2 regions of the Thermoanaerobacter siderophilus SR4 genome follow, and region 2 is predicted to be linked to the other one. Evidence: a T-box and tRNA genes for the amino acid it is inferred to sense, from the RefSeq annotation. Region 2 holds a T-box; the other holds one or more tRNA genes.
What was found. The T-box of region 2 lies ahead of THESIDRAFT1_RS09115 (valine--tRNA ligase). A T-box ahead of a tRNA ligase gene usually reads a tRNA of that ligase, here a tRNA-Val.
Positions count from the first base shown of each region.

Region 1: it encodes a tRNA-Val, which carries the amino acid that the T-box ahead of THESIDRAFT1_RS09115 (valine--tRNA ligase) is inferred to sense. The anticodon was not compared.

Region 1 is NZ_CM001486.1:1,511,273-1,516,165, reverse strand. Features, by position in the region: gene THESIDRAFT1_RS07365 (hypothetical protein) at 1-352, shown strand, start outside; gene pepV (dipeptidase PepV) at 373-1,767, opposite strand; gene THESIDRAFT1_RS07355 (glycosyl hydrolase family 18 protein) at 1,839-2,924, opposite strand; tRNA gene THESIDRAFT1_RS07350 (tRNA-Ala) at 3,014-3,089, opposite strand; tRNA gene THESIDRAFT1_RS07345 (tRNA-Val) at 3,110-3,186, opposite strand; gene manA (mannose-6-phosphate isomerase, class I) at 3,243-4,199, opposite strand; gene deoD (purine-nucleoside phosphorylase) at 4,265-4,893, opposite strand, start outside.
Region 2 is NZ_CM001486.1:1,857,094-1,861,986, forward strand. Features, by position in the region: gene THESIDRAFT1_RS09100 (DUF2680 domain-containing protein) at 1-145, shown strand, start outside; gene THESIDRAFT1_RS09105 (biotin transporter BioY) at 163-711, opposite strand; gene THESIDRAFT1_RS09110 (bifunctional nuclease family protein) at 847-1,269, opposite strand; T-box leader at 1,407-1,608, shown strand; gene THESIDRAFT1_RS09115 (valine--tRNA ligase) at 1,650-4,289, shown strand; gene THESIDRAFT1_RS09120 (GNAT family N-acetyltransferase) at 4,307-4,843, shown strand; gene THESIDRAFT1_RS09125 (bifunctional folylpolyglutamate synthase/dihydrofolate synthase) at 4,872-4,893, shown strand, end outside.

The sequences.
Region 1 (4,893 bases), 350 kb from region 2:
GTGGGAAATAGAAAAAATTTTACAAATTAACTTGATAAAACATATTCTAAAATATGAAGACGATACTGAATGGTTTATTCTTCTAAATGGAATAGAAAAAAACTTTCGACTTTGGCTGACAATTTTCCAAGACTCTTATGAACCAGTTAATAGAATTATAATTAATGAACTTTCTGTGTCTTTTGAAAAAGAAATTGACAAAAAAGAACTAGAAAAACAAATTATAAAAACTGTTTCTGAGTTTTTACGCGATATTGGTGTCATTTCAGTATATTCTAATAATACATCTTTGCCTTGGGAAGAATTAGGATTTATGCTAGAAGAAAATAAATTATATTTTAGTTTAAAATAAAACCCCTCAAAAGAGGGATTTTATTTTGCTAATTCATATATAGCGTGAGCATAAATTTTTGCATTTAATATCAAATCTTCAATTTCTATATATTCATCCGCTTGATGTGCTAACTCTGGCTTGCCTGGAAAAACAGGCCCAAATGCTACTGTGTTAGGCATCTCTTTCGCATAAGTTCCTCCACCTATTGCTAAAAGCTCTGCTTTCTGTCCCGTCTGTTCTTCATAAACTTTGCTCAAAGTTTTTATCAAAGGATGGTCTGGTGGGAAATACAAAGGTGGTTGATGGAGCATGTCTTCTATTCTCATCCCATTAGTTTTGATTTTTTCTTCAAAAATATTCATCCAATCCTCATATTTATATTTTACAGGATATCGAATATTTAATCCTAATACTCCTTTGTTTTCATCTAATTGAATAGTACCAACGTTAAAAGTCAATTCTCCTGTTTCATCTTTTAAGTATATCCCAAAAGTTTTTCCATCTGTTTCCATTCCCACATTTGTAGCAAAGAAATGTATAAAATCTTTGACATCGCTATCCTCTAAATCTATTCTGTCAAGGAAGAGAAATAGCTGCATTATAGCATTTTTCCCTAAGTGTGGAAGGCTGCCATGAGCCGAAACCCCTACTGATTTGATTACAAGCATTTCGTCTTTTTCTTCAGCCTTCAAATTGTAACCAGCCTCTTTTATGAAGGCTTCTAACTTATCTTGAATTTCTTTCTTCTTATTTGCCTCTTTTACATCTAATCCAGCTTCACAATAGCCTGGTACTACATTAGGCCTTTCTCCACCTTTGATGTATTTTATAACAATGTTGCTGGACTTTTTATTAAAGTCTTTTACCACATTAAACATTGTTATTCCTTTTTCTGCATATATAATTGGATATTGAGCATCAGGAGTAAAACCCATAGTAGGAGCTTCATCGTGTTTTAAATAATAAGCAATTTCGTGAGAACCTGTCTCTTCATTTGTTCCAAATAAAATTCTCACTCTTTTAGAAAGCTTTAACCCAGCGTCTTTTATAGCCTTTAGCCCGTATAAAGCAGCAATTATAGGGCCCTTATCATCTACAGTACCTCTTCCATATATCTTTCCCTCATGTATTTCAGCACCATAAGGTGGATAGGTCCACCCATCACCTTCTGGAACTACATCTAAATGTCCCAAAACTCCTATCATTTCTTCTCCTTCGCCGTATTCTGCATACCCTACATATCCATCCACGTTTTTAGTCCTAAAGCCTAAACTTTGTGCGATCTCTAAAGCTTTGTCCAATGCCTTCGCAACACCTTCTCCATAAGGCATACCTGGTTTTGGCTCATCTTGTACACTTTTTATCCTGACCAATTCTTGAACTGATTTTATAATGTCGTCTCTCATATTGTCTATGTAAGAATTTAAATTCATGAAAATCCCCCCAATAATTTGGTAATCACACCTCTATTATATATCTTTACTTAAATGTTTTCAATATTTTTCTATCTGCTTCCTATTTTCTTACCTATAACATTCCAAAAAGAAGGGGTTTCAAAGCCAATCCTCCACACACATATGCCATGTAAATTATACCTTTTAGCAACTTCTATCTTCTCAGCTAAAGTGGCAGAGTTTTCAAACCATACCTCTCTCGTTATTCCCGTGTTTTTGTCATAATAGACATAATAAGGCTCTTGGTATTGGTCGCTCCACTTTATTTGAATTCCTTGAATTTGTGCTTTTGTAAGTATTTCTTTTGTAGGGCGAGAGAAACCACCACTTTTACTTGCAGGCCAATCATATCCATAAGTAGCTACTCCTAAACATATTTGTTCAGGTTTAAAACCTTCATTTAGTGCATCTTTGACGTTGTACTCCACCCACTGCTCAGGAGAAACAGGTCCCGGCGGTGAAGAAGCATTATGCCTATCATAGGTCATCAAGGTGACATGGTCCACTAAAGGCGCTAATTCGTGATAGTCGTATATACCTGATATTTCTTTAGGTACCTGATAATGAGGTATAACGGAAATGTCAAGAATTTTACCTTCTTTTTTGATAAGCGGTCTTATTTTGCTTATAAAAGCCGTAAGATAATCTTTGTCCTGAACATAATTTTTAGTTCCATGAGGAATAAACTCAAAATCTATGTTGTAACCGTCAAAATCATGTTTTTTTAATAAAGCCATTAATTGAGAAATAGCCTTTTCTCGGATATTTGGATCCAAAAGAACTTCATCTTTGCTGTTAGCCACATTAACAAGAGGAACTACTTTTATCCCTTGTTTTTTCGCATAATCCAGCGCTTGAGGGTTTGTAGAATCTTTTACTGTCCCGTCTCCTTCTACAGTAAGCCACAAGGGAGAAAGTGTATCAATATATCTTGAATATTTTACCAATGATTGATATGAATTATCTGGTCCAGCAGAATCAGCATAAAATCCTACTACTTGAAGTTTTTTTACTCCTATCTTACTAAAAGGTTTGAAAAATGGTTTTTGAGCTGTACTTTTACATCCGCTCAAAGATATTGATATGGTTAATAGCAAAATTATCAAGATTGATATCAATCTCAATTTTTTCCACATAAAAAGATATAACCTCCTCATTTTTATGATTCGGTTATATCTTTTGATAAAAAATAAATTTTATGTATAAAAATATTTTATTTTCAGTTTGGTGGAGATAAGGGGATTCGAACCCCTGACCTCATGCATGCGAGGCATGCGCTCTCCCTACTGAGCTATATCCCCATGTAACCCATATAAAAAAATGGTGGGGTTAACAGGGATCGAACCTGTGACCTCTACGATGTCAACGTAGCGCTCTGACCAGCTGAGCTATAACCCCACTTCTTGCTTTTTTATTATACAATTTTAATAAAAGGTTGTCAATATTTACGCTTTCTATATATAAGCTTTGAGCACCTTGCAATTGCCCTCTATTGTATAACTTGGAATAGAAGCAGGTATTAATACAGTTTCTCCTGCCTTTAATTCAACAGTACCTTCATAATAGTCAATTTTACAATTTCCTTCTACAGCTGTTAAAGTGTTAAATTTTCCTTCTGTATCTATTTTTACTTCTTCATTTATTTCAATTATACTTACCTGAAAATATGGAGATTTAACAACATGAGATATGCGTCCGCCTTGTATTCCTTTAAATTCAGGTATTATTTTATCTGTTTTTAAATTAAAATCTATAACATCTAATGCTTTTTCTATATGTAACTTCCTTTTCCTCCCGAATTCATCTACTCTATTGTAATCATATACTCTATAGGTGAGGTCTGAATTTTGTTGAATTTCACAAATAAGTATGCCTTCACCTATAGCATGCACCATCCCTGAAGGTATGTAAACCACATCTCCTGGCTTTACTTCTATTTCTTTTAAACATTCTTCTAATCTTTCTTCCTCCAATAGCCTTTTAAATTCTTCTTTTGTAGTTCCTTCCTTTAAACCACATACAAGTTTAGCCCCTGGTTTTGCATCTATTATATACCACATCTCTGTTTTTCCAGAATCGCCATTTTCGTATTTAAAAGCATATTCATCATCTGGATGAACTTGGACAGAAAGTTTGTCTTGTGCATCAATTATTTTGATAAGTAAAGGAAATCTCTCATAATTTACCCCTTTACCGTATATATCCTCAAAAAATTTGTAGGCTATATCACTTAGTTTTTGGCCATTAAATTCTCCACCTTCAATTACACTAACAGCTGTTCTATTGTCAGATATTGTCCACAATTCTCCAATTTTTTTACCCTCGGGAATATCAAATCCAAATTTATCTCTTAATGCAGTACCTCCCCATATTCTCTCCATAAAAATAGGCTTAAATTTTAAAGGTTTCATCAACTATCAGCTCCTTTTTCAATTATTTTAAAAGAGGATAAACAAGGTTATCCTCTTTTAAAAAATTATTCAGCTATTTCTAGTGCAATTTTCACCATGTCCATAAAAGTCTTTTGCCTTTCTTCAGCTGTCGTTGCTTCTCCGGTAACCAAGCTATCGCTCACTGTCAATATTGTAAGAGCATCTACATTGTACTTAGCAGCCAAAGTATATAGTCCTGCAGTTTCCATTTCTACTGCCAAAACACCAAACTTCGCCCATAGTTTCCAACTGTCTGGGTCATCATTATAAAAAGTATCCGTTGTAAGAATATTTCCTACTTTAGGTTGTATTCCTAACTCCATTGCTTTATCATAGGCTTTTTTCAATAATTTAAAACTTGCTGTAGGAGCATAATCCATGCCATTAAATCTAATCTTATTTATTGCAGAGTCTGTTGAAGAGCTCATGGCAATTACTATATCTCTGAGTTTGATATCTGGCTGCAAAGAACCACAAGTACCTATTCTTATAAGATTTTTCACGTTGTAACTGGTTATAAGCTCATTTACATAAATAGATAAAGAAGGTACTCCCATGCCTGTCCCTTGAACTGACACTCTTTTCCCTTTATAATATCCTGTAAAACCATACATTCCTCTAACTTCATTGTAACATTTTACATCTTCAAGAAAATTTTCTGCTATGTATTTAG
Region 2 (4,893 bases):
AGGTTCAGGTGTAGGTTTAGGTCTTGGACTTGGAAAAAATAGCAATGGCAATACAGGTGTAGGCTTGGGAGCAGGTTTTGGTGCTAAAGGAGCGCATAAAGGAGCAGGCTATAGAGGAAACTTTGGACCAACTGTTCAGCAGTAATGAAAAAAGGCAAGGGTTCAACCTTGCCTTTTTTCATTAGATTTTATAACAGGTTTTAATTTTAAAGTGAGATAGGAAGCGATAAATGCCTTGATTAAATCGCCAGGTATAAAAGGAAGTGCCCCGACTAAAATGGCTTTTTTAAATGGCATTCCTGTAACAAAAGAGAGTTGAGTTACTCCTAAAATATAAACAAAAATTATTGCAAATAAGAGATAGCTTATAAAAATATTAATAAAATTTGCTTTTTTGTTTTTTAAAGTCAAAGAAATTAAAAAAGCTGCAAAGGGCCAACTTAAAATATATCCTCCTGTAGGTCCTACTAAAACATTTAAGCCTCCTGTAAGTCCAGAAAAGACAGGTATTCCAATTGCACCTAAAAGGTCAAAAATAAAAAGGCTCAAAAATGCTGATGTAGGATTTAAAAGCCCTCCAGCTAACATTACTGCAAAAGTCTGTCCTGTGATAGGTACTGGAGAAAAAGGTAAGGGGATTTTTACAAAACCCATTATAAAAGTAATAGCAGCAAAAAGAGAAGCTAAAATCATGTCTTTAGTTTTTATCATATTTTTCCTCCTCATTGTATTATTACAACAATTATTATATTTTTTTTAAAAAGAATTGTCAACTATTTTTACATAATGGTTAACAATTCTTTAAAAAAGTAGCCCTCTTAAATTTTTAAGAGGGCCAATAGAATTTTAACTATCTCTATCATCAAATTTTAAATCTGCCATATCATAAGTGAATTCCGCTAAACGAATATTTATGAAAATTGGTATATCAGTTCGCATTGCCAAAGCTATCGCATCACTGGGTCTTGAGTCTAATTTTATAACTCTATCCCCTTGTTTTATATAAAGCTCTGCATAATAAGTGTCATCTTTTAAATCAGTAATTACAACTTTTTCAGGTTTTCCTCCAAGTTGTTCAATAACAGATTTTAAAAGGTCGGGGGTTAAAGGGCGAGGCGGTGTAATTCCCTGAAGAGGGATAGCTATGTTTTGAGCTTCCAGTGGACCTATAACTATAGGTAAAACTTTCTTTTCCTCTTCATCTGTCAATAGGACGGAGAAATTTCCTTCTACGTCCATCGTAATTGCCTTAACATGAAATTTTAACATTTTTTACACCTCGATTTAAAACATCTTCTTATTATCATTATATCATACTTATGCAAATTTAATCTGATTGTTTGCTTTAAAACAACTTAACTGTTGACAATTCATGAGATTTTATATATATTATATATCAAATGGAATATGAGGCTATGAAAGAGAGGAGTAAGTGTATACTGGCTAAAGAGAGGGATATCCCATGGGCTGAAAGGATTCCCGCCAAAGGTACACTGAAGGTAGCTCTGGAGCCTGTAAACCGAAGTTGAGTAGGTTTAAACGGGTCTGCCCGTTATAGCTTGAGTGATAAATGAAGGTGGTACCGCGAAATGCCCTTTCGCCCTTTGTGGGTGAAAGGGTTTTAAAATTTTACGGAGGGAGTGTAAAGCATGAAAGAGATAGCTAAAACCTACAATCCAAAGGAATTTGAAGATAGAATTTATGCTTTTTGGATGGAAAAAGGATATTTTACTCCTAAAATAGACCCTGAAAAACAGCCATTTACCATTGTTATACCGCCTCCAAACATAACAGGGCAATTACATATGGGACATGCACTTGATAATACTTTGCAGGACATATTGATAAGATGGAAAAGAATGCAGGGTTATGCAGCTTTGTGGATACCTGGCTCAGACCATGCCAGCATTGCGACGGAGATAAAAGTTTTAGACACGATAAGAGAAGAAACGGGGCTCACAAAGAAGGAAATAGGAAGAGAAGAGTTTTTGAAAAGGGCATGGGCATGGAAGGACAAATACGAAAACCGTATTTTAAGCCAATTAAAAAAGTTGGGTTCTTCTTGTGATTGGACAAGGACACGCTTTACTATGGACGAAGTATGTTCAAGAGCGGTAAGAGAGGTTTTTGTTTCTCTCTATGAAAAAGGGCTCATATACAGAGGTGACAGGATAATAAATTGGTGCCCAGACTGCAACACTGCTTTATCTGATGCGGAAGTGGAACATAAAGAGCAAAAAGGGCATTTGTGGTACATCAAATACCCCATAAAAGGTGAAGATGGATATGTAGTTATAGCTACTACAAGGCCAGAGACGATGCTGGGGGATGTAGCAGTTGCTGTAAATCCTGATGATGAAAGGTATAAGGATGTGGTAGGTAAGACTTTGATACTGCCACTTGTAGGAAGGGAGATACCTGTAATTACTGACAGCTACGTTGATCCTTCATTTGGAACTGGTGCTGTTAAAGTGACGCCTGCTCACGACCCAAATGACTTTGAGATGGGGACAAGACACAATCTTCCATTTATCAACATAATGAATGAGAATGCGATAATCAATGAAAATGGAGGAAAATATAAAGGTCTTGATAGGTATGAGGCGAGAGAAAAGATAGTAGAAGACCTCAAAAATCTCGGACTACTTCTAAAAGTTGAAGACCACGTTCACAATGTGGGACATTGTTACAGGTGCGATACGGTAGTTGAACCTCTACTTTCCAAGCAGTGGTTTGTAAAGATGGAGCCTTTAGCGAAACCTGCTTTAGAAGTTGTAAAAGAAGGAAAAATTAAGTTTGTGCCAGAACGGTTTGAAAAAATATACATTAATTGGTTAGAAAACATAAAGGATTGGTGTATTTCAAGGCAATTATGGTGGGGACACAGAATTCCTGCCTGGTATTGTGATGACTGTGGGCATATAACTGTATCGCGTAAAGACCCGGAAAAATGTGAAGCGTGCGGAAGCATACACATACATCAAGACGAAGATGTATTAGATACTTGGTTTAGTTCTGCACTTTGGCCTTTCTCTACTATGGGTTGGCCAGAAGAAACAGAAGATTTAAGATATTTCTATCCGACAGATGTACTTGTTACGGGATATGACATAATTTTCTTCTGGGTTGCAAGAATGATTTTTATGAGTTTGGAATTTATGAAAGAAGTACCATTTAAGCATGTTTTGATACATGGTTTAGTCAGGGATGCTCAAGGTAGAAAAATGAGCAAATCTCTTGGCAATGGAATAGACCCGTTAGAGGTTATTGAAAAGTATGGAGCAGACACTTTAAGGTTTACATTAGTCATAGGAAATGCTCCAGGAAACGATATGAGGTTTAGTCAAGATAAAGTTGAACTCAGCAGAAACTTTGCAAATAAATTGTGGAACGCTTCAAGATATGTGTTGCTGAATTTAACTGATAATGATACTAATCTTTATACAGAGGGGTTAACTATTGCTGATAAGTGGATTTTGACAAGGTATAACAATATAGTAAAAGAAGTGACAGAGAATTTAGAAAAATTTGAGTTAGGAATAGCTGCGACAAAACTTTATGACTTTGTGTGGAGCGAATTTTGCGATTGGTATATAGAACTTAGCAAACCTGTGCTCTACAGTGATAACCTTGAAGCTAAAAAGGTTGCAAAGTCTGTTTTAAGATATGTGCTTGATAATACTTTGAGGCTTTTGCACCCCTTTATGCCTTTTATAACTGAAGAAATATGGCAGAATTTACCTCATGAGGGCGAGAGCATAATGATTGCTGAATGGCCGAAATACAAAGAAGAACTGGATTTCACTGAAGAAGCGAAAAATGCTGAGATTATAATGGAAGCTATTAGGACCATTAGAAATTTAAGAGCAGAAGCAAATGTTTCCCCTTCTAAAAAAGCAAAAGTTATTGTGACTGTTGAAAATGAAAATTATGTAAAGATGTTTGAAGTGGGTACAAATTATATAATGAAACTTGCAGGTGCTAGCGAAGTTGTAATTGAAACAGATAAAAGTAAAATTCCTCATAAAGCTTTGAGTGGAGCAATAGAAGGAGGATTGGTGGTACTTCCACTTGAAGATTTAATAGACTTAGAAGAAGAGATAAAGAGGCTTAATGAAGAAAGACAAAAAGTGATAAGCGAAATTGAAAGAGCACAAGGGCTTTTAAATAATGAAAATTTCGTTAAAAAAGCGCCAGAAAAAGTAGTCAGTGCTGAAAGAGAGAAATTAGAAAAATATACTACGATGCTTAAAAACATAGAGGAAAGACTTAAGTTATTAAAGAGTTAACCTCTAGGGGGATTTGTATGTTATCTTTGTTTAAAAGGCCCAAAAAAGAGTCTCAACTGGTTATAAGAGAGGCTAAGATAAAAGATGCGAGGGGGATAATAAAGCTTTTAAACAGTGTTGGAAGGGAAAAATTGTATATGGTGTCAGAGACATTTAATTGGTCTGAGGAGGAAGAAAAACAGCTTATTAAAAATTTAGACCGCAACAAAGATTTGATCCTAGTGGCAGACTACGGTGGTGAAATCGTAGGCTGCCTTACTCTCTTTCGTTATTATGGAGGAAGGTCTCCTAAAGTACAACATGTAGGAGAAATAGGTATAAGTATAGACGCTCGATTTAGGAATATAGGAATCGGAACAAAGTTGTTTACGGAAGCTATTAATTGGGCAAAAAGCAAAGGCTATGAAAAACTTTGCCTCAGTGTTTTTAGTACCAATGAAGTAGCAATACACCTTTATAAGAAATTTGGTTTTGAAGAAGAGGGTAGAAGAAAAAAACAGTTTAAAATTGGTGATGAATACGTAGATGAGGTTTTGATGGGATTGTTTTTGTAAAATCCGTTTATATGGGAGATGGGCTTAAATGAACTATGAAGAAGCAATTA